3 regions of the Mesorhizobium sp. C399B genome follow, and region 3 is predicted to be linked to each of the others. Evidence: predicted binding sites of a transcription regulator. Region 3 holds the regulator's gene; each other region holds the start of a gene.
What was found. The regulator PhoB, encoded in region 3, activates phosphate uptake and scavenging genes when phosphate is short. The targets are predictions, from matches to a motif close to TGTCATNNANCTGTCAT.
Positions count from the first base shown of each region.

Region 1: a site for PhoB is predicted at 4,733-4,749, ahead of phnC (phosphonate ABC transporter ATP-binding protein). Genes of this name have one in related genera too.
Region 2: a site for PhoB is predicted at 8,676-8,692, ahead of NLY36_RS31035 (PhoX family protein). Genes of this name have one in related genera too.

Region 1 is NZ_CP100472.1:2,321,991-2,332,498, reverse strand. It holds gene NLY36_RS11045 (sugar phosphate isomerase/epimerase family protein) at 1-297, shown strand, start outside; gene phnE (phosphonate ABC transporter, permease protein PhnE) at 409-1,740, opposite strand; gene phnE (phosphonate ABC transporter, permease protein PhnE) at 1,741-2,697, opposite strand; gene phnD (phosphonate ABC transporter substrate-binding protein) at 2,754-3,662, opposite strand; gene phnC (phosphonate ABC transporter ATP-binding protein) at 3,811-4,668, opposite strand; gene NLY36_RS11020 (DapH/DapD/GlmU-related protein) at 4,799-5,416, opposite strand; gene phnL (phosphonate C-P lyase system protein PhnL) at 5,413-6,120, opposite strand; gene phnK (phosphonate C-P lyase system protein PhnK) at 6,329-7,105, opposite strand; gene NLY36_RS11005 (alpha-D-ribose 1-methylphosphonate 5-phosphate C-P-lyase PhnJ) at 7,102-8,001, opposite strand; gene NLY36_RS11000 (hypothetical protein) at 8,067-8,285, shown strand; gene NLY36_RS10995 (carbon-phosphorus lyase complex subunit) at 8,288-9,400, opposite strand; gene phnH (phosphonate C-P lyase system protein PhnH) at 9,401-10,012, opposite strand; gene phnG (phosphonate C-P lyase system protein PhnG) at 10,012-10,473, opposite strand.
Region 2 is NZ_CP100472.1:6,465,900-6,476,407, forward strand. It holds gene cckA (cell cycle histidine kinase CckA) at 125-2,695, shown strand; gene NLY36_RS31010 (purine-nucleoside phosphorylase) at 2,780-3,490, shown strand; gene NLY36_RS31015 (ribbon-helix-helix domain-containing protein) at 3,496-3,798, opposite strand; gene NLY36_RS31020 (VOC family protein) at 4,019-4,414, shown strand; gene NLY36_RS31025 (twin-arginine translocation pathway signal) at 4,495-5,019, shown strand; gene NLY36_RS31030 (GMC family oxidoreductase) at 5,070-6,641, shown strand; gene NLY36_RS31035 (PhoX family protein) at 6,706-8,619, opposite strand; gene NLY36_RS31040 (hypothetical protein) at 8,738-9,133, opposite strand; gene urtA (urea ABC transporter substrate-binding protein) at 9,446-10,508, shown strand, end outside.
Region 3 is NZ_CP100472.1:2,609,696-2,620,203, reverse strand. It holds gene NLY36_RS12425 (PAS domain-containing hybrid sensor histidine kinase/response regulator) at 1-2,519, shown strand, start outside; gene NLY36_RS12420 (substrate-binding domain-containing protein) at 3,016-4,044, shown strand; gene pstC (phosphate ABC transporter permease subunit PstC) at 4,141-5,601, shown strand; gene pstA (phosphate ABC transporter permease PstA) at 5,598-6,914, shown strand; gene pstB (phosphate ABC transporter ATP-binding protein PstB) at 6,932-7,756, shown strand; gene phoU (phosphate signaling complex protein PhoU) at 7,798-8,502, shown strand; gene phoB (phosphate regulon transcriptional regulator PhoB) at 8,519-9,208, shown strand; gene NLY36_RS12390 (ROK family protein) at 9,239-10,474, opposite strand.

The DNA of each region.
Region 1 (10,508 bases), 290 kb from region 3:
ATCGAGGAAGCCGACCCGATCGGCGCCTATACGAAGCACCGCAGGAATGTCGTGCACATCCACCTTTCGGAGAACGATCGCGGCGTGCCGGGACGCGGGAACATTCCGTGGAAAGAGACTTTCGCGGCCATCCGCAAGAGCGGCTATGACGACTGGCTGACGATCGAGGCGTTTGGCAGGTCGCTGAAGGATCTGGCGGCGGCGACCAAGGTGTGGCGGGATTTTTCCGAGACGCCGGAGGCAGTTTATCGCGAGGGATACAGGCATATCAGGGATGGGTGGAAGCGGGCGGCTTAGCCGCGCCGCCCAAGGAGTGCTGCGTTCCTTCACACCCCCCTCTGTCCGGCAGGACAGAGGGGGGTGCTGTCCCTCGCACGTCACCCCTCCTCGGCCTGCATCCTGTTGTAATCAGGTCCGGCTGAGCCGGCGTCTCAGGAAATTCGAGATGTTGTCGAACACAAACACGACGAGCAGGATCAGCAGCACCATGTAGAAGACGTTGGCCCAGTTGGAATTGGTGCGCATGGCTTCCCAGAGTTTCAGGCCGATGCCGCCAGCGCCGACGGCGCCGATGATGGTGGCGCCTCTTGTGTTGGATTCCCACTGGTAGAGCGTCTGGCTGATGAAGACCGGGATCACTTCCGGCATGACCCCATAGCGCTGCACCAGCAGGCCGTTGGCGCCGGTCGACTTGATGCCCTCGCGCGGTTTGTCGTCGATGTTTTCCAGGCTTTCCGAATAGATTTTGCCGAGCGTGCCTATTTCGGTGAAGAAGATCGCGGCGCTGCCGGCGAGCGGTCCCGGGCCGAAGGCGCGGGTGAAGAACAGCGCCCAGATCAGCATGTCGACCGATCGCATGAAATCGAAGAAGCGCTTGAGCACCTGGCCGAACAATCCGCTCGGCGTGATGTTGCGGGCGGCGAAGAAGGCGAGCGGGAAGGCGACGAGGCCGCCGAGCAACGTGCCGAGAAAGGCCATGACGATGGTCTGCAGCAGTTTCGTCCAGACGTCGCCATGCTGCCACTCCGCATTGTTCCAGATGTTGTCGCCGGCGAGCGCGAGGTTCGAGGTGCCAGGCTTAAGTTCCGGTCCGGACCAGATCAGCGAGATCACTTCACTGGCCGATTTGCCGAAGAAGGGCGAGCGCGTGTCGAAGACGAAATTTGCCCAGCCGAGGAAGCGCTTGCGGACCTTGACGCGATCGACGGTGACGCGCACTTCGCCGACAAAGCCCATCCTGGCGACGATCTCGTCGTCATGCGCGGTGATCCAGCCAGGCACCGGACCTGTAATTACCGGCTTACCGCTGGTCAGCGCCACCGGCACCGTCTCGCCATTGGCGACGATCGTCGCTTTGGTCTTGTCGAAGGTGACGGACCTGGCCGCGCCATCGATCAGGACGGTGAAGGTGCCATCCGCGTTCTTGACAACCCAGTCGGGATCTGGGTTCTCGCCGAGTGCTGAAAACCGCGGGTATTTCGGCGTGATTTCGGGCTGGTCGAGGCGGAATTCAGGCTGCAGATCGTTGCTGATCCATTGCGTCAGGAAGAGCGGCAGGCGCTCCCAATGCGAGTCGCGCATCACCTGCGGCAGGTTGAAAAACCACAAGGCGTAAACGAGGTAGAGCAGGATGCCGCCGAACAGGAACAGCGGCGCGAAGCGCTTGTAGGCCGGCCGCCGAAAGATTTGCGGATAGCGTTCCTCGATCGACTGGACCTGATCAGTGGTCAAAGCGGTCATTTAAGCGCTCATCAGAAAAGCTTGCTCGCCGACCAGCTTGCGGCGCAGCCAGGCGGAGAACTGGTCGACGATGAAGATCGTCGTGAACAACAGCAGCACCAACGCCACCGTCTTGGCGCCGAAGCCGCGCGAGATCGACAGCTTCAATTCCTCGCCGATGCCGCCGCCGCCGACGGCGCCGATGATGGTCGACGCCCGCACGTTGATCTCGACGCGCAGCAATGTGTAGGACATGAAGTTGGGCAGCACCTGCGGCAGGTCGGCGAAGCGCACGCGCTCGAACCAGTTGCCGCCGACCGCCCTCAGGCCTTCCTCGGCGCGCATGTCGATGTTCTCGTTGATCTCGTAGAACAGCTTGCCCAGCGCGCCGATCGAATGCAGTCCGATGGCGATGATGGCGGCAATCGGGCCGGTCGAGACGATGGCCGCGAACAGGCCGGCAATGACGATCTCGGGAAAGGCGCGCAGCAATTCCATGAAGCGCTTGACGACGAGCCGCAGCACCGGATGCGGCGTCAGGTTGCGCGCGGCGATGAAGGAAAACGGCACGGCGAAGATGAAGCCGATGAAGGTCGAGACCAGCGCCACGTTGAGTGTGGTCAGCATCAGCTCGAAATATTCGGGGATGTAGAAGCCGCCCCAGACATAGACGCGGCCGAGCGGGAAGTTGAACTCCTGGGTGCCGGTGTCATGCGGCGAGGCGATGTCGAACAGCGCCCGCCAGACGTCGTTCCAGTCCTTCGGGATCAGCCAGCTGAGGAAGTCGAATATATGCGGCAGCCGGTCCCAGAAGTGACCGGCATTGGCCTCGTCGGCGAACCACATGCTCGACAGCGTCGCCGCCAGCAGCAGGCCGATGCCGAGGATGGTATAAAGCCGCCGCAACGATATCTGGCGCTGCCAGGCGTTGGCTACCTGCAGGGTCGCGTTGGAGCGGGCTGTTGCTGAGATGGTCATGATCGGGACATGCAAAAAGGGCGGCGTTTTTCACGTCGCCCTTTCTGATTTTGCCGTCAGCCGCCGATGGCTGCCTTACGGGCTTCGACGATGACGTTGTAGAAGTCAGGCTTGACCGGGACGTAACCGGTGAAGTCGCCGCCTTCGACGCCTTCGAAACAGGCCTTGTCCTTCTTCGGCAGGTCGGTGAAGAAGGCGGCAAGCTTGGCGGTCATGTCGTCGCCGAGCGCGGTGCGCACGACCAGCGGGCCGTTCGGGATCAGGCCCGAGCGCCAGACTTCGACGAAGTCGTTGGGGTCGACGGCGCCCTTGGCGGTGACCTTGTGGAAGGTGCCGGAGGTGTAGCCGTTCTTGAAGTCGCCGATGCCGGAGGAATCGTCAACCGCAACGTCGACCTTGCCGTCGCGAACGGCGAGGATGTTGTTTTCATGGCCGCCATTGAACTGGGTCGAGGCGAAGTAGGCGTCGTTCGAGGCGCCGGTGTCCTTCGGGATCTGGGTCAGCGGGATCAGGTAGCCCGAGGTCGAGTCCGGATCGGCGTAGCCGAGCTTCTTGCCCTTGGCCGACTTGATGTCGGTAATGCCCGAAGACTTCAGCGCCAGGCCGATGGAATAATAGCCGGTGGCGCCGTCGGTCTGCTGGGTGGTGAGGATCGGGGTGACCGCCTTCGGGTCCTTGATGTAGACGCTGGCGTAGCCGGAAGCGCCGAGTTCGGCGAAGTCGAGCGTGCCGCCGAGCAGGCCCTGGATGACGCCGTCATAGTCGGCGGCGGGGAACAGCGAGACCTTTTCGAAGCCGAATTCGGTCTTCAGGTGATCGGCCAGGCACTGATAGTTGCGCAGGCGGTCGGTTTCGTTCTCTCCGCCGAGGATGCCGACGCGGAATTCCTTGAGGTCGGCCGCATGCGCGGCGCTGGTTGTCATGGCGAGGGCCGAAACGGCGCCGAATACCATCTTCCTGAACATTTGATGTCTCTCCTGTAAGTTCCGGCCCCGCGCCGGCAGCGTTCTTGATTTTTGCAAGTGCCCTTGACGCGGGCGGTCGATCCAGTGCGGCTCAGTTTTGGTCCATGATCTTTTCCGAAAACCGGTATCCACTTTTCGGGATCATGGATCAGTACCCGGGGAATGCGGGCTCGAGCGGGCTGGCGGATGCGGCGATCTTTTGCTTGTAGGCGATGCTGGTCGAGGTGATGGCCTCGGAGATATCGACGCCGTTGCCGTCGGCGCCATAGACCAGGCGCACGGCCTCGCGGTTGAGCGCTTCCGGCGGACCGTCGAAGACGATCTTGCCGGCAGCCATGCCGATGATGCGGTTGCAATAGGTGCGGGCGGTGTCCAGCGTGTGCAGATTGGTGACGACGGTGATGCCTTCGCGCAGGTTGATGTCCTGCAGCGAGTCCATCACCACCTTGGCGTTGAGCGGGTCGAGCGAAGCGATCGGCTCATCGGCGAGCAGCACCTTGGGCTGCTGCATCATGGCGCGGGCAATGGCGACGCGCTGCTGCTGGCCGCCAGACAGCGTGCCGGCTGGCTGCAGTGCGGTGCGGGCGATGTCGAGGCGCTCGAGTGCTGCAATCGCCTCGGCGCATTCGGCGCGGGTAAACATGCCGAGCAGGTTGGAAAAGGTCGAGCGATGATTGAGACGGCCGAGCAGCACATTGGTCAGCACATCGAGGCGCGGCACCAGGTTGAACTGCTGGAAGATCATGGCGCAGTCGCGCTGCCAGCGTCGCAGCGGCGAGCCACGCAGCCGCGAGACCTCGGCACCGTCAAAAAAAATCGATCCCTGGCTGGGGTCGATGAGACGGTTGATCATGCGAAGGAGGGTGGATTTGCCGGCGCCGGAACGACCGATGATGCCGACCATCTGGCCCTGCGGGATCGACAGGTCGATGGCGCTGACGGCGGTGTTCTTGCCAAATCGGCGCGAGACGCCGCGGATTTCGAGCGTGGCAGGGGTCGACAACATCGAAGAGTTCCAGACCTGAATTGATCGCCTGGTTCTCGCCTAGCGCAGCGACATGAACCTGCCATGTCATCAAGATGTCAGTTTTGTTACGCTCCACAGCCGTGCGCCAAGTGGGGGTGATCGCACCCGATCAGGCGCCGTATTTCTCGAGGAACGCTTCTGCCTCGAGTACGCGAAAATCGTCGAGCGCGGCGCGCAGCCTGGCGTGGTCCCAGTCCCACCAGGCGAGCGCCTGGTAGCGTTCGGCCGTGCGGCGATCGAAACGCTCGCGGATCGGCTTGGCTGGCACCCCGCCAACGATGGTGTAGGGCGCGACATCCTTCGACACCACAGCGCCGGCGCCTACGGCAGCACCATCGCCGACGGTGACGCCGGGCAGGATGGTCGAGCCGTGGCCGAGCCAGGTGTCGTGGCCGATGGAGACGCGTTTGGCGCGGCGCTGGGCGAAGAATTCTGTTTCGTGCTCGGCGTCGTCCCAATAGTCGGAGGCGCGATAGGTGAAGTGATGCAGCGTCGGCCGCCAGGTCGGGTGGTTTGTGGCGTTGATGCGCACGGCGGCGGCTATGTTGGAGAACTTGCCGATGGTCGCGCACCAGACGACGCAGTCCTGCATGATGTAGGAATAGTCGCCGAGGATGCTTTCGGACACGCGGCTGCGGTCGGCGATCTCTGTCCAGCGCCCCAATGTCGAGTTCTCGACCTGCGCCGTGGCGTGGACCAACGGCGCTTCCGATAGTTTCCTGCTCATGCAGCGATTTTTCCGGCGGCGAAAGAGGTCACGTCGATGATGCGATCGGCGACGGCGTCACGCACATCCGGGTCATGGAAGATGCCGAGCAAGGCGACACCGCCGGCCTTCTTGGCGGCGATCAACGCAACCACAACGTCGCGGTTTTTCGAATCGAGCGAAGCTGTCGGCTCGTCGAGCAGCAAGACCGGATGCTCGGTGATGAAGCCGCGCGCGATATTGACGCGCTGCTGCTCACCGCCCGAGAAAGTCGCCGGCGGCAGCGCCCAGAGCTTTTCCGGCAAATTGAGCTGCCCCAGCAAGGTGCGTGCTTTTTTCCGCGCGCTCTCGCGGTCCTCGCCGCGTTCGACCAGCGGCTCGGCGACCACGTCGAGCGCGGAGACGCGCGGCACGGTGCGCAGGAACTGGCTGACATAGCCGATCGTCTGGCGGCGCACGGAAAGCACCGTGCGCGGGCTGGCGATGGCGAGATCGATCAGGCCACCCTCATGCTGAACGATGATCTGGCCTTCATCGACGGCATAATTGCCATAGAGCATTTTCAGGATCGAGCTTTTGCCGGCGCCGGAAGGCCCGCCGAGCACGGCGCATTCACCGGCCCGGATCGAGAATGAGACGCCGGCGACAACCGGCAATCTGATGCCGTCGCGCAGATGCATGGTGAAGCTTTTGGCGACGCCGGAAACAACGAGGGGCGTCGGCATCAGAAGGTTCTCCAATCGTTGTTCGTCCGCGGGCCAACACCCCCCTCTGCCTTGCCAGGCGTCTCCCCCTCAAGGGGGGAGATTGGCTGTCGCGTTCGACTTCGCCATTCTTCTGCATCGTAGAAGGGGCGGGACATAAAAGCTGCTGATCTCCCCCCTTGAGGGGGAGATGGCCGGCAGGCCAGAGGGGGGTGCCTTGGCGCCATCTTCACACCTGTAGAATCGAGGAAACAAGCAATTGCGTGTAAGGCGCGCGGGGATCGTCGAGCACGCGATCCGTCAGGCCGCTTTCGACGACACGGCCGTCTTTCATCACCATCATACGCTGCGACAGAAGCCGGGCGACGGCGAGATCGTGGGTGACGACGATGGCCGCCAGGCCGAGATCGGTGACCAACCCGCGCAGCAAATCGAGCAGGCGCGCCTGCACCGAGACGTCGAGGCCGCCGGTCGGCTCGTCCATGAACACCAGCCTCGGTCCGGTGACGAGGTTGCGGGCGATTTGCAGGCGCTGGCGCATGCCGCCGGAAAAGGCGCGCGGCTCGTCGTCGATGCGGTCCTCGTCGATCTCGACGCGCGACAGCCAGTCGACGGCAGTGGCGCGGATCTTGCCGTAATGGCGGTCACCGACCGCCATTAGCCGCTCGCCGACATTGGCGCCGGCAGACACCGTCATGCGCAAGCCGTCGGCGGGGTTCTGATGAACAAAGCCCCATTCGGTGCGCATCAGGAAGCGGCACTCGGCCTCGCTCATACGGTAGAGTTCGCGGAACTGGCCGTCGCGCATGCGGTAGCTGGCGGTGCCAGAAGATGGTAGCAGCCGCGTCGACAGGCAGTTGAGCAGCGTCGTCTTGCCGGAGCCGGATTCGCCGACGACGGCCAGAACCTCACCCGGCCACAGGTCGAAGGTGACATTCTCGCAGCCGACGCGCGAGCCGTAGAATTTGGACAGTTCGGAGACGCGCAGCAGTGGGTCGCCGGTCATTCTGCTGGCCTCATCTTTCCTGCGGTAACATGGCTTTCAGCCGCAAGGTGGCCGCGATGTCCTTCGGCGCGCCGCTTCTCGCAATGGTCGGTGTCGGAGCAGACGAACATGTGGTCGCCATGGTCGTCGAGGATGACCTCGTCGAGATAGACATTTTCCGCCGCGCACAGCGCACAGGGCAGGTCGAAGGTCTGGACCTCGAAGGGATGATCCTCGAAGTCGAGGCTGACGACATCGGTGAAGGGCGGCACGGCATAGATGCGCTTTTCGCGCCCGGCTCCGAACAGTTGCAGGGCCGGCGAACGGTGCATTTTGGGGTTGTCGAATTTCGGCGTCGGCGAGGGGTCCATGACATAGCGGCCCTCGACCTTGACCGGATAGGCATAGGTGGTGGCGATGCGGCCGTGTTTGGCAATGTCCTCGTAGAGCTTCACATGCATCAGGCCGTATTCCTCGAGCGCATGCATTTTGCGCGTTTCGGTTTCGCGCGGCTCGAGGAAGCGCAACGGCTCGGGTATCGGCACTTGGTAGACTAGAACTTGGCCGGCGCTCAGCGGGTGTTCCGGGACGCGATGGCGGGTCTGGATGATGGTGGCGCTGGCGGTATCGGTCGTCACCGCGACGTTGGCTACCTTCTTGAAGAAGGCGCGGATCGAGACGGCATTGGTGGTGTCGTCGGCGCCCTGGTCGATGACTTTCAGCACATCGTCCGGCCCGATAATCGAGGCGGTGACCTGCACGCCGCCAGTGCCCCAGCCATAGGGCATCGGCATTTCGCGCGAAGCGAAGGGAACCTGATAGCCAGGGATGGCGATGCCCTTGAGGATCGCCCGGCGGATCATCCTTTTGGTCTGCTCGTCGAGATAGGCGAAGTTGTAGGTGGCGATGTCGGTCATGGCGATCAAATCCACTCCCTGCTATTGCATTGACGCCCAGAAAACGGAAATAAAGGCGAAGTCGAATGACTCAGACCGGTTGGATCCAGATTGCAATTCTGCTTCTGGCGTTTGTCTGCGTGGTCGGTTTTGTACCTCGGCGCTTGTTTCTGCCTGCTTCCAGAGATGGCGCGCATGTCACAGGCGGAAACGGCAGCTACGTCGGCGGGCATAGCAGCCATTCCCATGACGGCGGCAACGGGGATGGCGGCAACGGGGGTGGCGGCAATGGCGGGGGCGATTAGGCTCATTCGGCCGCCTCCCGCTTCTCTTCCACCTTTGCAGGGTTCTCTCGAGCTTCGTATTCGGCGCGCATGCGGCGCACCAAATCGAGCTCGGCCTGGAAGTCGACATAGTGCGGCAGCTTCAAATGCTCCACGAAGCCGGTCGCCTGAACATTGTCGGAGTGCGAGATGACGAACTCCTCGTCCTGCGCGGCGGCGACGACATCTTCGCCGAGTTCCGTTGCGCGCAGCGCGCGGTCGCACAGCGCCATGGCCATCGCCTTGCGCTCGCTTTGGCCGAAGACCAGTCCGTAGCCGCGGGTGAATTGCGGCGGCGCCTTGGCCGAGCCCTTGAACTGGTTGACCATCTGGCATTCGGTGACGCGGACCTTGCCGAGCAGCACGGCGAAGGGCAGTTCCGGCACGTCGAGTTCCAGCTCGACCTCGCCGATACGCACCTCGCCGACAAAGGGGTGGTTGCGGGCATAGCCGCGCTGGGTGGAATAGCCGAGCGCCAGCAGAAACCCTTCATCGCCGCGTGACAGCGCCTGCAGGCGGATGTCGCGCGCCATCGGAAACTCAAGCGGCTCGCGGGTGATGTCGCCGGGGACATGGTCCTGCGGCATGTCGCCATCCGGCTCAATCAGCCCTTCGCGGGCGAGGATCGTCGAAACGCGCGGCATGGCCTGCGTTTCCGTCTCGCGCTGGAGCGGTTCGGCGACATCGGCGCCGGCGGCGAGTTCCGGGTCGAGCAGGCGGTGGGTGTAGTCGAAGGTAGGCCCAAGCAGCTGGCCGCCGGGCAAATCCTTGTAGGTCGCCGACACGCGCCGCTCGACCAGCATGGCGCCGGTGTCGATGGCGTTGGTGTAGCCGAAGCGCGGCAGTGTGGTGCGGTAGGCGCGCACCAGGAAGATCGCCTCGATCATGTCGCCGCGCGCCTGGACTATGGCGAGCGCCGCCAGTTCCCGGTCGTAGAGCGATCCTTCGCTCATCACCCGGTCGACGCCGAGCGCCAGCTGTTCCACGATCTGGTCGAGGCGCAGCGCCGGCACCGAACGGTCGCCGCGACGGCGGTCCGCAAGCAGGCTGTGGGCATTGGCGATTGCGACTTCGCCGCCTTTTGCCGCGACATACATTTATGCCTCCATCGTATTGATTCGCGTCGTGCGCGGCAGGCAGGCGATACCGTCGGGCGCCGCCAGGAGGATGTCGACGCCGCGCGGAAAGCGCTGGCTGTTCTGCTTCCACTGTTCGACGAAATGACGCGGCATCTGTGCCGGCGCGATCGCGGCAGAGACTTCGATGCCAGGACCTTCGAGCAACAGCGGCGCGCCCGAGACGAGATTGCTGACCTGCAGGATCAGTGTCGTCGAGCGGTCGGGATAGTCCTGCGTGCCTTGCGAAAAGCCGTCGAGAGCAGCCATCTCGGCCGGGTTGGCGATCAAGGCGAAATGCGCATCGGCCGGCGTGTTGGCAAGTGGCGCGCCGGTGCGGAAACCGAGCCAGGATTTGACTGCCGCGGACGCCTGCAAGGCAGGGTCGAGCCAGAGCGGGGTGTCGTTGTCGCATAGCGAAAGCGCGATGGCGCCGGCGGTTGCCGACAGCGGCGCCGGCGGCCGGGCGAAGGCCGGCAGAGGCTGCACGCTGCCCGGCCGCGCCATGGCGTCCATGATTGCGCGGAAGACGGTCTGGGCGTTGAACACCGGATCGGCGAAACCGCCGTCGATCGATTGAGCTGCGATGTCCATCAGTCTTCTCCGCGCACCATGGTGAAGAAATCCACTTTCGTTGCCGCCGTCTCGGCGCGGCGCTTTTCGCGCGCTTCGCCTTGGGCGGCACGCAGCGGCGCCACCAGCGCGGTTTCGACCGTCCTGCGCTGCGCCGGGTCCTGCCAGAGCGCGTCGGCGATTGCGGCCAGCCTGGCCTTCTTCCTGTCGCGGCCAAGCATGTAGCTGTGGCCGACCTGTCCGGAAGGGAGCCGAACTGTGGCGCGGGTGACCGTCGCTTCACCGACATTGAAGGGTGCGCCGCCGCCGCCGATGCGACCACGCACGGTGACCAGACCGGTTTCCGGGCCACGCAGAAGCTCGGCCTCGGAGGTCAGGCCGGCCTCGTTCCAGAGCCGGGCGATGTCGTCGCCGTTAGCCTGCGCCAGCGTTGCCATGACGTCTTTGCGCTCGGCCTGTTCCCGCGCTTCCTGTCCTCGCATTGGGTTACTCCCTGACCATATAAAATTTGTCTAGT
Region 2 (10,508 bases), 2.7 Mb from region 3:
AACAGCTTCAAAACACCGACGCGTCATTTTTATCCGACATTTGCCGCCAGGGCCTTTTCCGGATTAGGAGAATGTGATTCAACCGGCCGGGGGCGGTGTCGGACAACTCACGAGCAGGGGGCATATGGCCAGGGAAACGCGCGGCGATTTCTATCCGGTACCGATCGTCGATCAGAACACGCGGCCAGGCGCGGTTACCCGGCTCATCGTGTTCATCATCGTCCTGACCGGGGCCGCGATCGTTTTCGGCATTTTCCGCGAGCGTCTTGGCGATCCGTTCCTGCTCGGCATGCTGGGCGTGCTTGCCATGATCGGCGTCGGCTTCCTGTTCGCCACGGCCATCGGCTTCGTGCAGATCGCGCCGCGTTCGACCGGGGACGAACTGTCGAAGGCCTTCGTCGATTCGATGTCGCAGGGCCTGATCGTCACCGACACCAAGGGCCGCGTCGTCTACGCCAACCGGGCCTACGCCGAGATGACCGGTGCTGCGTCGGCCGCCGATCTGAAGACGGTCGAAGGCCTGCTTTCCGATGTCCCCGAAGCTTCGGTGACCATATACCGGCTGGCCTCGGGCTTGCGCGATGGCCAGGCCGGCGACGGTGAGTTCCGGCTAGCACAGTCGATCCGGCCGGGCGCCGAACCCGGCGCGCGCTGGTACCGGGCGCGGGCCCGGACCTTCAGCGTTCCCGGTCAGCGCCTGCCGATGCTTGCCTGGCAGCTTGCCGATATCTCGCAGGAACGGGCCGAGCAGGAGCGTTTCTTCCTCGACTTGCAGAAGGCCATCGACCATCTCGACCATGCGCCGGCCGGTTTCTTCTCGGCCGACCAGGAAGGCCGTGTCACCTACATCAACGCCACGCTCGCCGAATGGCTGGGCATCGATCTGGCGAGCTTCACCCCTGGCGCCGTGACACTCCCGGAAATCGTCGCCGGCGACGGCATGGCGCTGGTGCGCTCGGTCAAGGCCGATCCCGGCACCACCCGCAACGCCGTCCTCGATCTCGATCTTACGACGACGACCGGCGAGGCGCTGCCGGTGCGCTTTATGCATCGGGTCTCGGCCAGCCGCGAGGGGACCAACGGTCCCACCCGCACCATCGTGCTCAACCGCACCCAGGGCGAGGACGCATCGGCCGATCTTCGGGCTTCGGAGGTACGCTTCACTCGCTTCTTCAATTCGACGCCGATGGCCATTGCCGCCGTCGACAATGGCGGCCGCATCCTGCGCACCAACGCGCCGTTCCTGTCGCTGTTTTCCTCCGTCGTCGACGGCGACGCGGTTGACCGCCGCGTGCGGCTGGACACCGTGATCCATGAGCGCGACCGGCCGGCCTTTGCCGCCGCCTTCGAGAAGGCGCGGCTGAGGCAGGCCGACATCGAGCCGATCGACACGCTGCTGCCCGGCAATGAGGAGCGTCACATCCGCTTCTACGTCAACGCCGTCGCCGACGGCACCGGCGAGGGCGCCGAGGAATCGGCTATCGTCTATGCCGTCGAGACCACCGAGCAGAAGGCGCTCGAGGGCCAGATGGCGCAGAGCCAGAAGATGCAGGCGGTCGGACAGCTCGCCGGCGGCATCGCCCACGACTTCAACAATGTGCTGACCGCCATCATTATGGCGTCGGATCTTTTGCTGACCAATCACCGGCCGTCGGACCCGTCCTTCCCCGACATCATGAACATCAAGCAGAATGCCAACCGGGCGGCCTCGCTGGTGCGGCAGTTGCTCGCCTTCTCGCGCAAGCAGACATTGCGGCCGGAAGTGCTGAACCTGACCGACGTGCTTGCCGATCTCCGGATGCTGCTTGCCCGCCTGGTTGGCAACGAGATCAAGCTGAAGGTCGACCACGGCCGCGATTTGTGGCCGGTCAAGGTCGATATCGGCCAGTTCGAGCAGGTGGTGGTCAACCTGGCCGTCAACGCGCGCGACGCCATGCCGGCCGGCGGCGACCTCACCGTGCGCACCCGCAACGTCACCGCCGAACAATGCAAGAGCTTCTCCTACCGCGAGCTCACGCCTGCCGACTATGTCGTGGTCGAGGTCGAGGATAGCGGCTCGGGCATTGCCCCGGACGTGCTGAAGAAGATTTTTGAGCCGTTCTTCACCACCAAGGAAGTCGGCAAAGGCACCGGCCTTGGCCTGTCGATGGTCTATGGCATCATCAAGCAGACCGGCGGTTTCATCTTCTGCGATTCCGAAGTCGGCAAGGGTTCGACCTTCCGCATCTTCCTGCCGCGCCATATCGTGGAGGCGAAGAAGCCCGGCGACGTCAGCGAGGCGCCGGCTGCGCCGGTGAAAGCCGCCGACAGCGCCAAGGACCTGTCGGGCTCGGCCACTGTGCTCCTCGTCGAGGACGAAGACGCCGTGCGCATGGGCGGCTCGCGGGCGCTGACCTCGCGCGGCTATACCGTCCATGAGGCCTCCTCGGGCGTCGAGGCGCTGGAAGTCTTCGAGGCGCTCGGCGGCAAAGTCGATATCGTCGTGTCCGACGTGGTGATGCCGGAAATGGACGGACCGACGCTGCTCGGCGAACTGCGCAAGCGCCAGCCCGACATCAAGTTCGTCTTCGTGTCCGGCTATGCGGAAGACGCTTTCGCCAGAAACCTGCCGCCGGACGCGCAATTCGGCTTCCTGCCGAAGCCGTTCTCCCTCAAGCAGCTGGCCACCGTGGTCAAGGATGTGTTGGAGTCTTAGGGCGCCCTAATTCAAAGCTTGCGCAATGACGTGACGCTGCCATGATTGCAGGCGAAACGGGCGGCGGGTATTGGGGAGCATGTCGTGACGCCGCACAACGAGGCTGCCAGGGGCGACTATGCCGCAACGGTGCTGTTACCGGGCGATCCGCAACGCGCCGAGTGGATGGCAAAGACATTTCTTGAGGCACCGCGCTGCGTCAACCGCCGCCGGGGCGCACTCGGCTTCACTGGTCTCTATCGCGGCCGTCCCATCAGCATCCAGGCCACCGGCATCGGTGTCCCGTCTTTCCTGGTCTATGTGCATGAACTCCTGGATGTTCACGGCGTCAAAACGCTGATCCGCACAGGTACCTGCGGCGGCCTGACACCCCGCGTGCCGCTGCGCTCCTTGGTGATCTCGCAGTCGGTGCGCGCCGAAAGCGACCAAAGCGGCCAGGTCTTCGGCCTCTACGATGCTGCCGCCGGGCCCGATCCCGGCCTGTTCGCCCACGCTTTGGCCTGCGCCGCCCAGCTCGGCATCGACCACCAGGCCGGGCTGACCATCTGCAGCGATGTCTTCTACCACCCTGAAGGGCGCGACCGCTTTGCCGAAGCGCAGGCGCTTGGCGCTCTCGCTGTCGATATGGAAACCAGCGCACTCTACCGAATCGCGGCGCATTTCGGCGCCCGCGCGCTGTCGCTGCTGACCGTCGTCGACAACATCGTGACCGGCGAACAGACTGCCTATTCCGAACGTCAGGCGCTGTTCACCGATATGGCGCGGCTCGGGCTCGACGTTGCGGCGGAAGGCTAGCTTCCTCAGGCCGCTTCGCGCTTCGGCGTCAGCTCATCCATGTCTGGCCGGTGACCGCGCAGATAGAGCGCGCAGGTGGTACGCAGCATCGACGCGAAGTTGGGAATGGCGCCGTTGATCTCGATCGCCTCGTCATAGAGTTTTGAGATGAACTTCGGCGTCGTCAGGCCCTGGCTGTCGGCAATTTCGTCAAGCAGCGCCCAGAACGTTCCTTCAAGCTGGATACTCGTAGAGTGACCGTCGATGCGGATCGACCGGTTGATCTGTCGATAGCCTTCCGGATCCTGCCCGGCAAAAACCCTGCACATCCTTACCTCCCGATATTGTTGGTTTTGGGCGCAGCGTGTCGCGCCTTCAAGTTGTGGTTGTCCCTGCATGTTCGGCCTTGTGGGCCGAATCGGCAATCGGACTTTCGTCTTTAGGCGCAGGCATAGCAGCGATTGCAAATTTAGCCGTGGTAACCGGCTGCCACCACCTTTCGCGCGTGCCGCCCATAATCGCCTCCAACATGCAGCGGCGGAGACTGATTTGGCGAAGGCAATCCATTCCATGATCCGGGTTCTCCAAGAGGCCAGATCCGTCGATTTCTACAGAAACGCTTTCGGGCTCGACGTCGCCGACAGGCTGGATTTCGAGACATTCACGCTGATTTACCTTGCCAACGCCGAAACGGGGTTCGAGCTCGAACTCACCGTGAACAAGGGCCGCACCGAGCCTTATGGGCTTGGCGACGGTTACGGCCATCTGGCGGTCTCGGTGTCCGATCTCGACAGCGAACACGACCGGATCGGCGCGCTCGGCCTCAACCCCAAGAAGATCGTCGAATTCAACCGCGACGGATCGCTGATCGCCCGCTTTTTCTTCATCGAGGACCCCGACGGCTACAAGATCGAGGTTCTGCAGCGTGGAGGGCGCTTCCAGTAGGGGATTATCAGCCGCATTCAGCCGCGCGGCGCCAGCAACGGCGCTGTTCAAGGGCGCAAACAGCAAGCAGGGAGGAACAAATGGTCACGATCTATGACGCGAGGCTCTCACGTCGTGAACTTCTCAAACGCGGCGGCATCGGCGCGTTGCTCGTCATTTCCGGCAGCGCCGTCATCAGCCCTGAAAATGCCTGGGGGCTCGAGACATCGGCGCTCAAGCCCGAAACCATGGCGACGCTGATCCAGATGGCGCGCGACATCTATCCGCACGATCAGGTGCCCGACAAATACTACGCCATCGCCGTAAAAGGGCATGACGAGCAGGCCGGCAAGGACGCTGCCTACAAGATGATGATCGAAGACGGCATCGCCGACCTCGACAAGAAGTCGGGCGAGGGCGGCTATCGCGGCCTCGGCTGGGAGGAGCAGCGCGTCGCCGTGCTGCAGCAGATCGAGGCGACGCCGTTCTTCCAGTCCATCCGCGGCGGCCTCGTCGTCAGCCTCTACAACCAGCAGGAGGTGTGGCCGATCTTCGGCTACGAGGGCGAATCCTACTCCAAGGGCGGCTACATCGCGCGCGGTTTCGACGACATAGAGTGGCTCTGAGCCCTCCGTCGTTCTGAAACCCCGCAAACAGGAATTCATGGGAGGAAACCATGGCAGCTTCATTTGATCTCAACAACGATGGCGTGGTCGTGATCATCGGCTCCGGCGCCGGCGGCGGCACGCTCGGCAACGAACTCGCCCAGAAAGGCGTCGATGTCGTCATCCTCGAGGCCGGCGCGCGCCACGAATACGAGAATTTCATCAACGACGAGTGGGGTTCCTTCAGCCAGCTCGCCTGGACGGACAAGCGCACAACCTCAGGCGACTGGCGGGTGTCGAAGGATTTCCCCAATTTGCCGGCCTGGATCGTCAAATCGGTCGGCGGCTCGACCACGCACTGGGCCGGCGCCTCGCTGCGCTTCCAGGAGCATGAGTTCAGGACGCTCTCGACCTACGGCAAGCTGGAAGGCGCCAACCTGCTGGACTGGCCGGTCACATTGGCCGAGATGGAGCCGTACTACGCCAAGGCGGAAGCCAAGATGGGCGTCACCGGCACCAATGGCTGGCCGCGGCTGCCCGGCAACAACAACTTCAAGGTGCTCAAGGCCGGCGCCGACAAGCTCGGCTATAAGGAATGTCATACCGGCAACATGGCAATCAATTCGGTCGAGCGCGACGACCGCAACTCCTGCCAACAGACCGGCTTCTGCTTCCAGGGTTGCAAATGGGGCGCCAAATGGTCGACGCTCTACACCGAGATTCCCAAGGGTGAGGCGACCGGCCATCTCGAGGTCCGGCCAAACGCCATGGCGATCAAGATCAACCATGACGCTAGCGGAAAAGTGACCGGCGTCGTCTATGCCGACAAGGACGGCAATCTGCAGGAGCAGAAGGCCCGCATCGTCGCCGTCGCCGGCAACTCGATCGAAAGCCCGCGCCTGCTGCTGAACTCCGAGTCAGCGAAGTTTCCGCAAGGGCTTGCCAATTCGTCGGGGCAGGTCGGCAAGAACTACATGCGCCACACCACCGGTTCGGTCTACGCCATCTTCGACCAACCGGTGCATATGTATCGCGGCACCACCATGGCCGGCATTATCCGCGACGAGGCGCGGCACGATCCCTCACGCGGCTTTGTCGGCGGCTATGAATTCGAGACGCTGTCGCTCGGCTTGCCCTTCATGGCCGCCTTCCTCAATCCCGGCGGCTGGGGCCGTTCCTTCACCACCGCGCTCGACCACTATGATCACATGGCTGGCCTGTGGATCGTCGGCGAGGACATGCCGCGCGCGGAAAACCGCGTCACGCTGCACAAGGACGAGAAGGACGCGCACGGCATGCCGATCGCCGACGTGCATTTCGATGATCATCCCAACGACACGGCGATGCGCAATCATGCCTACAAGCAGGCCACAGCGCTTTACGATGCGGTCGGCGCGACGCGCTCCTTCCCGACGCCGCCCTATCCCTCAACCCACAATCTCGGCACCAACCGGATGAGCGAAAAGGCGGAAGACGGCGTCGTCAACAAGCACGGCCAGGCGCACGACATCAAGAACCTGTTCGTGTCGGACGGCAGCCAGTTCACGACCGGTGCGGCTGAAAATCCGACGCTGACGATCGTGTCGCTGGCTATCCGCCAGGCCGAATACATCGCTTCGCAAATGTCGGCCAAGACGATCTGAGCCGTCCTCCCGGATCGCTACGCGGAACGCGCATGGCGCGTTCCGCCTTTTTCACTAGGACTCACTATGCGCCGACCGGCTGTCCGTCCCTGCGGCGGATGGCGACGACGGAAGGTCGCGGCAACTGGCCGTCTTTGAAATCGGGCCATAGCGTCTGCACCTTGTCGAGCGTCTCGGCATCTTCCGCAGGGTGCTGCACCGACAGGAACAAAGTCGTGCCGTCCGGCGTGAAGCACGGGCCGGTCGCTTCGGCGCCGTGCGGGCAGGTGAACAGCAGCTTCGGCAGGCCGCGCGCCGCACCTTCGGTGTCGACGCCATAGACGCCGTCCGGCAGGTCGAAATCATTGGCGCCGTCCGTCGCCACCCACAGCCGCCCCGCCGGGTCGAAGGTGATGTTGTCGGGGCAGACGAACCAGCCATTGTCCGACGTATCCGGATGAAAAGTAGCGCCGACCTTGGCATCTTTCGGGTTGCCGCAGAGCACGAACAGGTCCCAGGCATAGTTTTCGGCCGTGTGGTCGGCGTCCGCGCCGCGGCCGCCAGGCGGGATCAGTTCGACAATATGGCCCCAGAGATTTTCCGGCCGCGTGTTGGCCGGATTGACCTTCGACTGGTCGCGCTTCTTGTTCTTGGTCATCACCGCATAGACGCGGCCGGTCACCGGATTGGTCTCGATGTCCTCTGGCCGGTCCATCGGCGTGGCGCCGAGCGCATCTGCCGCAAACCGCGTCTTCAACAGCACCTCGGCCTGGTCGGCAAAACCGTTCTCGGCGGTAAGCTTGCCCTGGCCGTGCACCAGCGGCAGCCACGTCATCGAGCCATCGGCATCGAAGCGGGCGACCGACAGAACGCCATCGTCGAGCAGATCGGCGCCGGAGCCCGGGTTGGCCTTGTCATAGGCCTTGGCCGAGACGAAGCGGTACATGTATTCGAAATAGTCGTCGTCACCCATATAGACGACAACGCGGCCGTCCTTGTTGAGGACCACGGTCGAGGCCTCATGCGACATGCGGCCAAGTGCCGTGCGCTTCACCGGCCTGGACTTAGGATCGTAAGGGTCGATCTCGACCACCCAGTCGAAGCGGTTGGCCTCGTTCGGTTCCTTGTCGAGGTTGAAGCGGTCATGGAAGCGGCCGCGGCCATAGATATCGGAGCCGTCGAAGCCGTAACGGTCCAGAAGCTCGGCGGTCGGCGCCTTCTTCGGGTCGCCGCCGAAAATGTCGGACACGCCTTCCTCGCAGGTCAGCACCGTGCCCCACGGGGTAACACCGCCGCTGCAATTATAGCTGGTGCCGAGCACTTTCGTGCCAGTCGCGTCGGCCGAGGTTTTCATCAGCGCATGGCCCGCAACCGGTCCGGAAACGGTCATTTCGGTGTTGGCGGTGATGCGGCGGTTGAGCGGGCTGTCCGCCACGGTTTCCCACGTGCCGTCCTTTACCTGCACCTCGAGGATCGAATGGCCCATCGCGGCCATGCCGAGATCGACCTGTTCCCTGGTCATCGTCTTGCCGGCATCGCCCTCGGTCATCCCCGGAAACATCACATTGGGCGAGATGTATTCGTTGTTGACGCAGAGCAGGCCATGATCGGAATTCACCGTGCCCTTGGGCAGCGGCATGAAGGCGATGTAGTCGCAATTGTAGCCGAAGCGCTTTTCCTGTTCCTCCGCCGCGACCTTGTTGCCGTCGAATTCGGCGAGGCCGGCTGCAAGCGGGTCGCCCCAGCGCGCGACGATGGTCGTCTCATAGCCTTCGGCGGCGGCATGGGTCTTGCCGTAGACCCGTTTCAGCTCGGGAAAGCCGAGCGTCGACTGCGCTGTGGCGGCATGCGTTTCGCCGGCAAACAAGGAGCCGACAAAGCTGCCGCCGGCAATCAGCGCGCCGGAGGCGAGGCTGCCTTTCAAAAGAGACCGGCGCGAGACGCGCTCGGCGATGATTTCGCGGATGACGGGGGAGGATGAAGACGGTGCATTGGCCATGGTGTCTGCCTCTCAGGGTGGATGTTACGGCGCACCGTTGCCCCTAGTCTGCTTAGGCAACATTCACATGACATAAGAGGAAGGTTTTGCCGCAACTGGGCGCGGCACTACGCATCGCTCAGCCCTTGGTGCAGGTCGAGGCGGTGAAGGCGCCGTCGGGCTGCTTCAGAATGATGTCGAATGACGGGGCGGTCTCGCCGTCCAGTGTTGCCTGTGTCATGGAGACGGAGTTGCCACCGGTGGTATAGCCGCCCAGCGGCCCGAGCCAGGTGATCTCGCCATTGGCGTTCATCTGATAGTTGTAGCCTTGCGTCGCGGTGCCGAATGTCACCGGACCACTATAGACATTGCCCTTGATAGTGATGTCGCCGAGGTTGAGGAAGGCGCCGAGCAAATAGACCTCGCAATGATAGGTGCCGTCCGGAAGCTTGCCCTCGCTGAAATCGGCGCGCGCGGCGCCGCTCGTTGCCATCAGCAGCAGGATGCCGGAAATGCATGAGGTGCGAGATGTCATGACGTCACTCTTTTGAAGGGCGAGCTTGCCCTATTTTTGCGCGGTACCGCAACATTGTTAGCCCGGAACACACGGCCGGAGATCAAAAACTAGGCATTTGTCTCAATTGGGCAAAAATTAGGCAAAAGCCATGTGCGCTGCGCAAATTTGCCTCAATCAATTTTCGCCGGCTACCACTGTTTTCTCGAGGCTAATATACCAACCGGCTGATAACGCTCGGCTATTCCATCTTCGTGAGCGGCGCCTTTGCGTTTGGCACGGCAGTTGCATTGCATTATCGCGGTGCAATCAAACAGCTTGGGAGTCTTCGGTATGAGGGGTAATTTCTCCACAATAACAAAAATGTTTTCGGCCGGCGTGGTCGCCGCCGGCCTGTCGATGTCGTCTCCGGCCCAGGCCGCCGAAGACACGATCAAGGTCGGCATTCTGCATTCGCTGTCGGGGACCATGGCGATTTCGGAGACGACGCTGAAAGACGCCATGCTGATGCTCATCGAAGAGCAGAATGCCAAGGGCGGTCTGCTCGGCAAGAAGCTCGAGGCGGTCGTTGTCGATCCGGCCTCCAACTGGCCGCTCTTTGCCGAAAAGGCGCGCGAGCTGATCTCGAAGGACAAGGTCGCCGCCGTGTTCGGCTGCTGGACCTCGGTGTCGCGCAAATCGGTGTTGCCGGTGTTCTCGGAACTCGACAACATCCTGTTCTACCCCGTCCAGTATGAGGGCGAGGAAAGCGAGCGCAACGTGTTCTACACCGGCGCCGCCCCGAACCAGCAGGCGATTCCTGCCGTCGATTATCTCATGAGCGAGGACGGTGGCTCGGTGAAGCGCTGGGTGCTGGAAGGCACCGACTACGTCTATCCCCGAACCACCAACAAAATCCTCGAGGCCTATCTGAAGGCCAAGGGCGTCGCCGCCGAAGACATCATGGTCAACTACACGCCGTTCGGCTTCTCCGACTGGCAGACCGAAGTCTCCGCAATCAAGAAATTCGGCTCGGCCGGCAAGAAGACCGCCGTCGTCTCGACCGTCAATGGCGACGCCAACGTTCCGTTCTACAAGGAACTCGGCAACCAGGGCATCAAGGCCGAGGACATCCCGGTCATGGCCTTTTCGGTCGGTGAGGAAGAACTGGCCGGTCTCGATACCGCGCCGCTGGTCGGCCATCTCGCTGCCTGGAACTATTTCGAGAGCGTCGACACACCCGAAAACAAGAAGTTCATCGCCGACTGGCACAAGTTCATCAAGAATGACAAGCGCACCACCAACGACCCGATGGAAGCTCACTATATCGGCTTCAACATGTGGGTGAAGGCGGTCGAAAAGGCCGGCACCACCGATCCCGACAAGGTCATCGACGCCATGGTCGGCGTGTCCGTGC
Region 3 (10,508 bases):
TGCGCGTCGACATCTCGGAGATCAAGAGCCGCGAAAAGGCGCTGCAGGAAAGCATGCGCCAGATCGACCTGTTCCGCCACGTCATGGACGAACTGCCGGTCGCCGCCTTCATCAAGGCGCAGGATCTGAGCATGGAATTCGTCAACAAGGCCTGGTGCGCGCTGACCGGCATCCCCAAGGAGGAAGTCATCGGCCGGACCGATCTCCAGCTTTTCGGCATCGACGACGCCGAAACCTACACCCATGACGACACCGAGGTCGTCGTCACCGGCCGCGGCCGCGAGATCGAGGAGCCCGTTACCCATCGCGACGGCACGGTGCGGCAATTGATGACGCGCAAGAGCCGGCTGGTGGCGCTCGATGGGTCGGTGCACCTTGTCGGCTCCAGCACCGACATCACCGACGTCAAGGCGCGCGAGCAGGCGCTGGAAGAGAGCATGCGCGAGAACGAGGTGTTCCGCAATCTCATCGACAACGTGCCGGTGTCGATCTACGCCAAGCGCTCCGACCTCAGGCAGTTCTACGTCAACAAGGGCTGGTGCGACCTCACCGGCCTCCGCAGGGAAGACGCGATCGGCAAGACGGACATCGAGATTTTCGGCGAAGACGGCGAAGCCTTCGTCAACAGCGATCTCGCCGTGCTGCGCACAGGCGATACACAGGAGATCGAGGAAACGGTGACGCTTGCCGACGGCAGCGTGCGCCACCAGTTCGCCCGCAAGGGCGCGATGATCGCGTCCGACGGTTCGCTCTATCTGATTGGGTCGACCACCGACATCACCGAACTGAAGCTGCGCGAGGCCGAACTGCGCGAGGCGCGCCAGCGCGCCGTGCTGGCCGACCGCGCCAAGTCGGAATTCCTGGCCAATATGAGCCACGAGATCCGCACGCCGATGAACGGCGTACTCGGCATGGCCGAGTTGCTGGCCAAATCCGACCTCGATCCCAAGCAGAAGACGTTCACCGATATCATCGTCAAGTCGGGTAACGCGCTCTTGACCATCATCAACGACATACTGGACTTCTCCAAGATCGATGCCGGACAGCTGGTGCTCGACCCTGCGCCCTTCAACCTGCCCGAAGCAATCGAGGATGTGGCGACGCTGATATCGACGCGCGCCAAGGAGAAGGACCTCGAGCTCATCGTGCGCGTCGAGCCGGGCCTGGAAAGCCTGTTCGTCGGCGATGTCGGTCGCATGAGGCAGATCGTCACCAATCTGGTCGGCAACGCGGTGAAGTTTACCGACGAAGGCCACGTGCTGGTCGACGTGACCGGACAAAGGGGGCCGACGGGGACAAAGCTTACCGTTTCGGTCACCGACACCGGCATCGGCATTCCGCAGCAGAAACTGAAGCTCGTCTTCGAAAAATTCAGTCAGGCCGACACCTCGTCGACCAGACGCCACGAAGGCACAGGGCTCGGGCTCGCCATCACCTCGCGGCTGGTCGAGTTGATGGGCGGCGAGATCGGTGTCGAGAGCGCCGAAGGCAAGGGCTCGACCTTCTGGTTCACCGTGACATTGCCCAGGGCCGAGGAACAGACCGGACGGCGGATCATGCCGGTCGACGTGACCGGCTCACGGGTGCTGATCGTCGACGACAATGCCGTCAACCGATCGATCCTGAGCGAGCAGATGGCGTCATGGACCTTCGATTCCTGCGCCGCCGAAAGCGGACCCGAAGGGCTCAAGGTGCTGGTCGCCGCGGCAGCCTACGGCGTGCCGGTCGATTGCGTCGTGCTCGATTATCAGATGCCGGGGATGAGCGGCGCCGAGATGGCGCGCGTCGTGCGCAACACCGCAGGGCTGGCCGACACGCCGATCATCATGCTGACCTCGGTCGACCAGTCGCTCGCCAACACCAGCTATCGCGATCTCGGCATCGACGCCCAGCTGATCAAGCCGGCGCGTTCCTCGGTGCTTCTGGAAACGCTGGTCGCCACCATCCAGCGGCACCATCACAATATCACGGACGGCCGTGTGCTGCCGGCGGCAAGCAGCGGTTCCGGCGGCGGCAGGAACGAACCGTCGCCGGCAAAGCCGCCGCTCGCTGCATCGGAACGCGCCTTGCTGCAACCGCCGCCGGTTCGTGCCCGCGCCCGGGCCGCCGGGGATGAACGCCGGCTCGACATTCTCGTTGCCGAGGACAATGAGGTGAACCAGATGGTGTTCACCCAGATAATCGGCGAAACCGGCTACAGTTTCGAAATCGTCGGCAACGGCCGCAAGGCGCTCGACGCCTTCGGCCGGCTTAATCCGCGCATGATCCTGATGGACGTCTCGATGCCGGAGATGAACGGGCTCGAGGCCACCGCCGCAATTCGCCGGCTGGAAGAACATACGGGTATGCATATCCCGATCGTCGGCGTCACCGCGCATGCCTTGAAGGGCGACCGTGAGCGCTGCCTGGAAGCCGGCATGGACGACTATCTGCCCAAGCCGATCAGCCCCAGGGCGCTGCTCGAAAAGGTCGAGCGCTGGGTCGGCATATCAGGCGAAGCCCAACGAGACGCTGGATAGCAACCTGCGGCGCCGCCGGGATTCGGCCGCGCCGCAACAGCCAAGGATATGGTGCGATCGCACCATATCAAAGCTGGCGCCCAGTCAGGACAATGGTCGCAACGAAACCGCTCATTCAGTTACGGGCGGGAGCAAGCGACCGCCGACAAGAAACAGCGTCGAATCTACCCCAACGGACCTGTTTTTGGCGATGGCTCGGCCAAGATTCGCTCTGGTCACGGGCAACGCGCTCCCGTCCGGTTTTTCTTTCTCGGCATCGCGGCCTGCGGTGTGCCGGGACTTGATGCCAGCACGAATTGCGCAAGCGTCTGATTCCAGCGGCAACTTCCATTCCCACAAACCGGCTTAAAGGGTGCGGCCCACAAGACGTCTGTGCGACGTTACCGGGCTGACACGAAACTGTCATGCGACTGTAATAATCGAAGGCTATTGGCCTCAGCGGGCGCCGGTTTGAAGAGGGCGCCAAGAGACCATCTTCCGAACAGGAGCAGGCCACATGAAGAAATTCCTCGTTACGGCATTGGCCGTGGCGGTAGCGTTCGCCGCATCGTCCGGTGTCGCCGCTGCGCGTGACCAGATCCAGGTCGCCGGTTCGTCGACCGTGCTGCCTTACGCCAAGATCGTCTCCGAGCAGTTCGGCGAAACCTTCACCAACTTCAAGACCCCGGTGGTCGAGTCCGGCGGCAGCGGCGCCGGCATCAAGGAGTTCTGCAAGGGCGTCGGCGAAGACACGATCGATATCGCCAACTCCTCGCGCCCGATCAAGAAGGACGAGCTGAAGTCCTGCGCCGACGCCGGCGTCAAGGACGTCCAGGAAGTCCGCATCGGCTATGACGGCATCGTCTTTGCCACCGACATCAAGGGTCCGGACTGGGCGCTGGTTCCCGCCGACATCTACAAGGCGCTCGCCGCCAAGCTGGTGGTCGACGGCAAGCTGGTCGACAACCCGAACACCAAGTGGAACCAGGTCAATCCGAAGCTGCCCGACTGGGATATCGCCGCCTATATCCCGGGTGAGAAGCACGGCACCCGTGAAGTGTTCGAGACCAAGCTGCTCGACGCCGGCTGCGACAAGGCCGCTTTGAAGGCTGCCGGCATCGCCGACGACAAGGAAATCGGCAAGACCTGCATCGCCATCCGCAAGGACGGCAAGGCTGTCGACATCGATGGCGACTACACCGAGACGCTGGCCCGCATCGACTCCAACAAGACCGGCGTTGGCGTGTTCGGCCTCGCCTTCTACGAGAACAATGCCGACAAGCTGAAGGTCGCTACCGTGGAAGGCATCGTGCCTTCGACGCAGACCATCGCCGATGGCACGTACCCCGTGTCGCGGCCGTTGTTCTTCTACGTCAAGAAGGCGCATCTGGGCGTCGTTCCCGGCCTCAAGGAATATGTCGAGTTCTTCCTTGATGACCAGATGATCGGCCCGGAAAGCCCGCTCGCCCAGTACGGCCTGGTTTCCGCTCCCGACGCCGAACGTCAGGGCCAGCGCGACGCCTTCGCCGCCGGAAAGACGATGTAATCAACCGACCGGATCAGGGCGCGGACCAAATCCGCGCCCTGATTTCGCCGCTTGCCGCAACGGTGGCGGCGATCTGAATTTTCCCTGGGGTGGGTGATGTCGTCCTTGCTCGTACTCGCCATAGTCATCGCCATAGGCGTGGTCGCTTTTGTGATCGGCCGCCAGCGCGCAGCGGCGCAGGATACCGGCAAGGTCAAGCCGCATTCGCGCGCGCATTATCATGGCTGGTGGGCCTTTCTGCTCGCGGTCCTGCCTGCCGTCCTGCTGCTCGCCGTCTGGGATATCGGCTCTTCCTTCTATCTCGACCGGCACATCCATGCCGCTTTGCCCGAGCGCACCGCCGACACAAAGGTGGCCAGCGAAGCGCTCGACGCCAGCCTGGTGAAGAGCCTGGCCAAGGGCCTGCGCCGGCTCGATGGCGATACCGCACTTCCCGCTACTTTCGCCGAATTGCAGCCGCTGCTCGCCGCCAAGGGCGTGGCACTGGCCAGCGACACCCAGGACTATATGATCCCGATCGCGGTCGAGGCGAACCAGGTCCAGGACCGGCTCGGCCTGTTCGGCGCCGTGCTGACCTTCGCGCTGTCGGTCGCCGGCGCCTTCTATGCGCTGAGGCAGATCGCGCCGCGCGCCAGGGCGCGCAACAATGTCGAGAAGCTGATGCTGTGGGGGCTGCTTGCGGCCTCGACCATCGCCATCCTGACCACGGTCGGCATCGTGCTGTCGATGCTGTTCCAGACGATCACCTTCTTCGAGAGCGTATCGCCGATGAGCTTCTTCTTCGGCACGGTGTGGGATCCGCGTTTCGCCGCCGCCGGTTCCGGCGGCAGCCAGGGTCAGTTCGGCCTGATCCCGCTACTCGCCGGCACGCTCTACATCGCCGCCGTCGCGCTTCTGGTCGCAGTGCCGGTCGGGCTGATGTCGGCGGTCTACATGTCCGAATATGCCTCGCGCGGTGTGCGCTCGGTGGTCAAGCCGGCGTTGGAACTGCTGGCCGGCATTCCGACCATCGTCTACGGCATCTTCGCCGTTGTCACGCTCGGACCGTTCTTGCGCGACCTGTCGGCGGCACTCACCGGCGGCTCGCCCTTCATCCAGGGCCAGAGCATCTTCACCGCCGGTCTGGTGATGGGCGTCATGCTGATCCCGGTCGTGTCCTCTTTGTCCGACGACATCATCACCGCGGTGCCGCGCGCAATGCGTGACGGCTCGCTCGGCCTCGGCGCCACCCGCTCCGAGACGATCAAGCGGGTGATCCTGCCGGCGGCACTGCCCGGCATCGTCGGCGCCATCCTGTTGACGGCGTCGCGCGCCATCGGCGAGACGATGATCGTCGTGCTGGCGGCGGGCGTCGCCGCCAATCTGACGGCCAATCCGTTCGAGGCGATGACGACCATCACCGTCAAGATCGTCAACCAGCTGACCGGCGACCTCGAGTTCAACTCGCCGCAGACGCTGGTCGCCTTCGCGCTCGGCCTGACGCTGTTCGCGCTGACGCTGGTGATGAACATCGTCGCCCTCTACATCGTGCGCAAGTACCGGGAGCAGTACGAATGACCGACATCCCCCTGGACACGATGGCGGGCGCCGTCGCGCGACCGCGCCGCGACATCGGGCTGAAGGCGCGCTATGCCGCCGAACGCCGGTTCCGCATCTATGGCGTGATTGCGATCTCGGTGGGCCTGGCGTTCCTGGCCATCATGCTGATCACCATCGTCTCGAAAGGCTACACCGCCTTCTGGCAGACGACGGTGACGCTGCCGGTCACCTTCGACGAGAAGGTGATCGATCCCTCCGGCAAGCGCGCGACCGACCCTACCGTGCTGATCAAGGCGAACTATCCCAAGCTCGCCGAAAACGCGCTGGTGGCCAAGCTCGGCATCGATCCGGCCAACAAGCCGATGATGCTGAAGCTCAAGGGCTTCCTGTCGGAAGGCGCCCGCGTCCAGCTGCGCGACATCGTCTCCGCCGATCCGTCGGTGATCGGCAGGACGCGTGACGTCGACATCCTGGCTGCCGCGAACCTCGACTCGGCCTTCAAGGGCCAGATCGACCTCGGCGTCGATGAAGCGCGCCGCAAGGTGTCCAACCAGCAGATCGACTGGATGAACAAGCTTAAAGCCGACGGCGTGATGGCCGAGCATTTCAACACCGGCCTGTTCACCTATGGCGCCTCCAGCCGGCCCGAAACGTCGGGCATGGGCGTGGCGATCATCGGCTCGTTCTACATGATGGTGATCGTGCTGTTGCTGGCGCTGCCGATCGGCGTCGCCGCCTCCATCTATCTGGAGGAGTTCGCCAAGAAGAACCGCTTTACGGACCTGATCGAAGTCAACATCAACAATCTCGCGGCGGTGCCGTCGATCGTCTTCGGTCTGCTTGGCCTTGCCGTGTTCATCAACTTCCTCGGCATGCCGCGCTCGGCTTCCTTCGTCGGCGGCCTGGTGCTGACCTTGATGACATTGCCGACCATAATCATCGCCACGCGCGCCGCCCTCGCCGCGGTGCCGCCGTCTATCCGCTCGGCGGCCCTAGGTCTCGGCGCCTCCAAGATGCAGATGGTGTTCCATCACATCCTGCCGCTTGCCGCCCCAGGCATCCTTACCGGCACCATCATCGGCCTGGCGCGTGCGCTCGGCGAGACAGCACCGCTGCTCTTGATCGGCATGGTCGCTTTCGTCGCCGATTATCCGACGACGCCTTTCGATCCGGCGACCGCGCTGCCGGTTCAGATCTATATGTGGGCAAACGAGGCTGAGCGCGCTTTTGTCGAGCGCATGTCCGGCGCCATCATCATCCTGCTCGTCTTCCTCATGGCCATGAACATCACCGCGATCGTGCTCCGGCGCCGGTTCGAGCGGCGCTGGTAGAAAAAAGGCAATTTGGTATGAACATCATGACCGAACAGTCCCTTGAGAATGCAGTGGGCGACAAAATGAACGCCAAGTCGAACGAAGTCATCAAGATGCGCGGCGACAAGGTCGGCGTGTTCTATGGCGAGAAGCAGGCGTTGTTCGACGTCAATCTCGACGTCCGCCAGAACCAGGTGACGGCGCTGATCGGCCCGTCCGGCTGCGGCAAGTCGACCTTCCTGCGCTGCCTCAACCGCATGAACGACACCATCGATTCGGCGCGGGTGACCGGCAAGATCACGCTCGATGAAGACGACATCTACGACAAGAACATCGATGTCGTCGAACTGCGCGCCCGCGTCGGCATGGTGTTCCAGAAACCCAACCCGTTCCCGAAGTCGATCTACGAGAACGTCGCCTACGGCCCGCGCATCCATGGGCTGGCCAAGCGCAAGTCCGACATGGACCAGATCGTCGAGCAGAGCCTGAAGAAGGCTGCGATCTGGAACGAGGTCAAGGACCGCCTGCAGGAGCCCGGCACCGGCCTGTCCGGCGGCCAGCAGCAGCGCCTGTGCATCGCGCGCGCCATCGCCGTGTCGCCGGAGGTGATCCTGATGGACGAGCCCTGCTCGGCGCTCGATCCGATCGCCACCGCCCGTGTCGAGGAGCTGATCGACGAACTGCGCCAGAACTACACGATCGTCATCGTCACCCATTCGATGCAGCAGGCGGCGCGCGTCTCGCAGCGCACGGCGATGTTCCATCTCGGCTATCTCGTCGAGGAGGGCGCCACCGACAAGATGTTCACCAACCCCGACGACAAGCGCACCCAGGACTACATTACCGGCCGCTTCGGCTGAGCCGTCCGGCGGGTGAATTTTCAGGCACGAGGACCAAGATCATGGGTGAACATACCGTCGCCTCCTTCGATGAAGAGCTCGGGCAGATCAGCAAGCTGATCCGCGACATGGGCGATCTGGCAGGCTCGATGGTCAGCGGCTCGACCAGGGCGCTGCTCAATTCGGACAATGCGCTGGCACAGCGTGTCGTTTCCGACGACGCCATCATGGATGCGCGCCAGCGCGAACTGGACGACCGCGCCATCACGCTGATCGCCAAGCGCCAGCCGATGGCCAACGATCTGCGCGCCGTGGTCGGCTCGATCCGCATGGCGGGCGACCTCGAGCGCATCGGCGATCTCGCCAAGAACATCGCCAAACGCGTCGGCACCGTGGGCTTGAGCGTCACGCCGCGCGACCTCTCGCACTCCATCGATGCCATGGCGCAACTGGTGCTGATCCAGGTGCAAGGCGTCGTCGAGGAATATGCCGCCACCGATGCGGCAGCTCTTGCAAAACTCAGGAATGACGACGAGCGCATCGACGTCAAATACACGTCCGTGTTTCGTGAGCTTTTGACCTACATGATGGAAGACCCTCGCAACATCACCGCCTGCACGCATCTCTTGTTCTGCGCCAAGAATCTTGAGCGCATCGGCGATCATGTCACCAACATCGCCGAAAATGCGTATTATGTGCTGACCGGCCAGCAATTGCCCGCCAATCGTCCGAAGCAGGACGAGACGGCGATGGCCACGCCGGCCTGATGAGGGTGAACTGCCTATGATCGCGCCACGCATCATGGTCGTGGAGGACGAGGAGCCGCTAGGCGTGCTCCTCCGCTACAACCTCGAATCCGAAGGCTATCAGGTCGAGGTGGTGACACGCGGGGACGAGGCCGAGATCCGCCTGCAGGAAAACGTGCCCGATCTCCTGGTGCTCGACTGGATGGTGCCGGCTGTCTCCGGCATCGAGCTCTGCCGGCGGCTTAGAGTGCGGCCCGAAACCGAGCGGCTGCCGATCATCATGCTGACCGCGCGCGGTGAGGAAAGCGATCGCGTGCGCGGCCTGTCCACCGGCGCCGACGACTATCTGGTCAAGCCATTCTCGACGCCGGAGTTCATGGCGCGCGTGAAGGCGCTGCTGCGCCGGGCCAAGCCGGAAGTGCTGTCCAGCGTGCTCAAGGTCGGCGACATCGTGCTCGACCGCGAGTCGCACCGTGTCTACCGCAAGAAGAGCGAGATCAGGCTCGGACCGACCGAGTTCCGGCTGCTCGAATTCATGATGCGCCATCCCGGCCGCGTGTTCTCGCGCAGCCAACTGCTCGACAATGTCTGGGGCGAGACGATCTATATCGACGAGCGAACCGTCGACGTCCATGTCGGGCGCTTACGCAAAGCGGTCAACAACGGCCGCATGCCGGATGTCATCCGTACCATTCGCGGCGCCGGCTACGCGATCAGGGAAGACTAGGATGCTGCGCGTCGCGCCGTTGCCGGCCATTCAGGCGACATGCTTGCCGGATTTGGCCTGAATGCCCGGCGCGAAAATCTCCTGATCGACGAAGCCGAGCGCGCGCATGGCACAGCCTTCGCGGATCAGCGGCAGCTCGTTGGGCTCGGTGTCGAAGGAGATCGATTTCGAGTGCTGGCCGCCGGCGGTCTGGGCGATCGCTTCGCGCAATGCCGGCTCGATCAGGTCGAAGGCGGCGGCGCTGACGCCGACCATGGCGACGGGTGCCGGATCGATCAGCGCAAACAGGCTGCCGAGGCCGAAGCCGAGCGCCTCGCCGGCCTTGCGATAGGCTTCGCGCTCCGGGCCGTCGGTTTCGCGGGCGCGCGCGGCGAGTGCGCGCATATCAGCGTCGCTGATATCGACCGGCTCGGCATCCTCGCCCATCATTTTGGCGCTGCGCCAGATGGCGTAGTTTCCGGCATAGGCTTCCACGCAGCCGCGCCGCCCGCAGCGGCAGAGCGCGCCGCCCGGACGGTGGATCATGTGGCCGAACTCGCCGCCCGAGGAATGGGTGCCGGTGAACAGTTCGCCTTTCAGCACCAGGCCCATGCCGATGCCGTGCGATAAGAGGATGGCGATAAAATTGTCGCGGTAGCGCTCGGGCTGGCGCCATTGCAGCGCCACCGCCATCATGTTGCAATCGTTCTCCATGGTGGCAGGAATGCCGAATTCCGCTTCCAACATGTCGGCGAAGGCAATGTCGGTCAGTGGCGTGATCGGCGACCACAGCATGGCGCGCGCCTGCGAATCGGTGATGCCCTGGATGCCCATGGCAATGCGGGCGATGCTCTGGACATCGAGGTCGGGATCCTCAAGCCGCCGCCGGACGATTGCTACGCATTCGCCAATCAGCTCGTCGCGCGGCTTGGTCAGCGTGTCCAGCCGGCGCTGTTCCTCGGCGACGACGTGGCCGGCATAGTCGATGACGGTGACGGACAGGAAATTGAGCGACAGCACGACGGTCATCACCGCCGCCGCTTCCGGGTTGAGACCAAGGCCCACCTGCGGCCGGCCGCGTTTCAGTGCGCCGGTCTCGCCAGGTTTGCCTTCAATCAGGATGCCTTCTTGAATCAGATCAGACGAGATTGCCGATATGGTCGAGTGGCTGAGGCCGGTGGTCGCCGCAATCTCGGTCCGCGACGGCTGGCCGGCCCGGCGCACGGCTGAAATCACCATCGCACGGTTGCGACGGCGCAGATCGTCGTGGCGGATTCCAACCGACATTTGTTTCCTCCCGGCCTCCTCGCGCCTCATGATA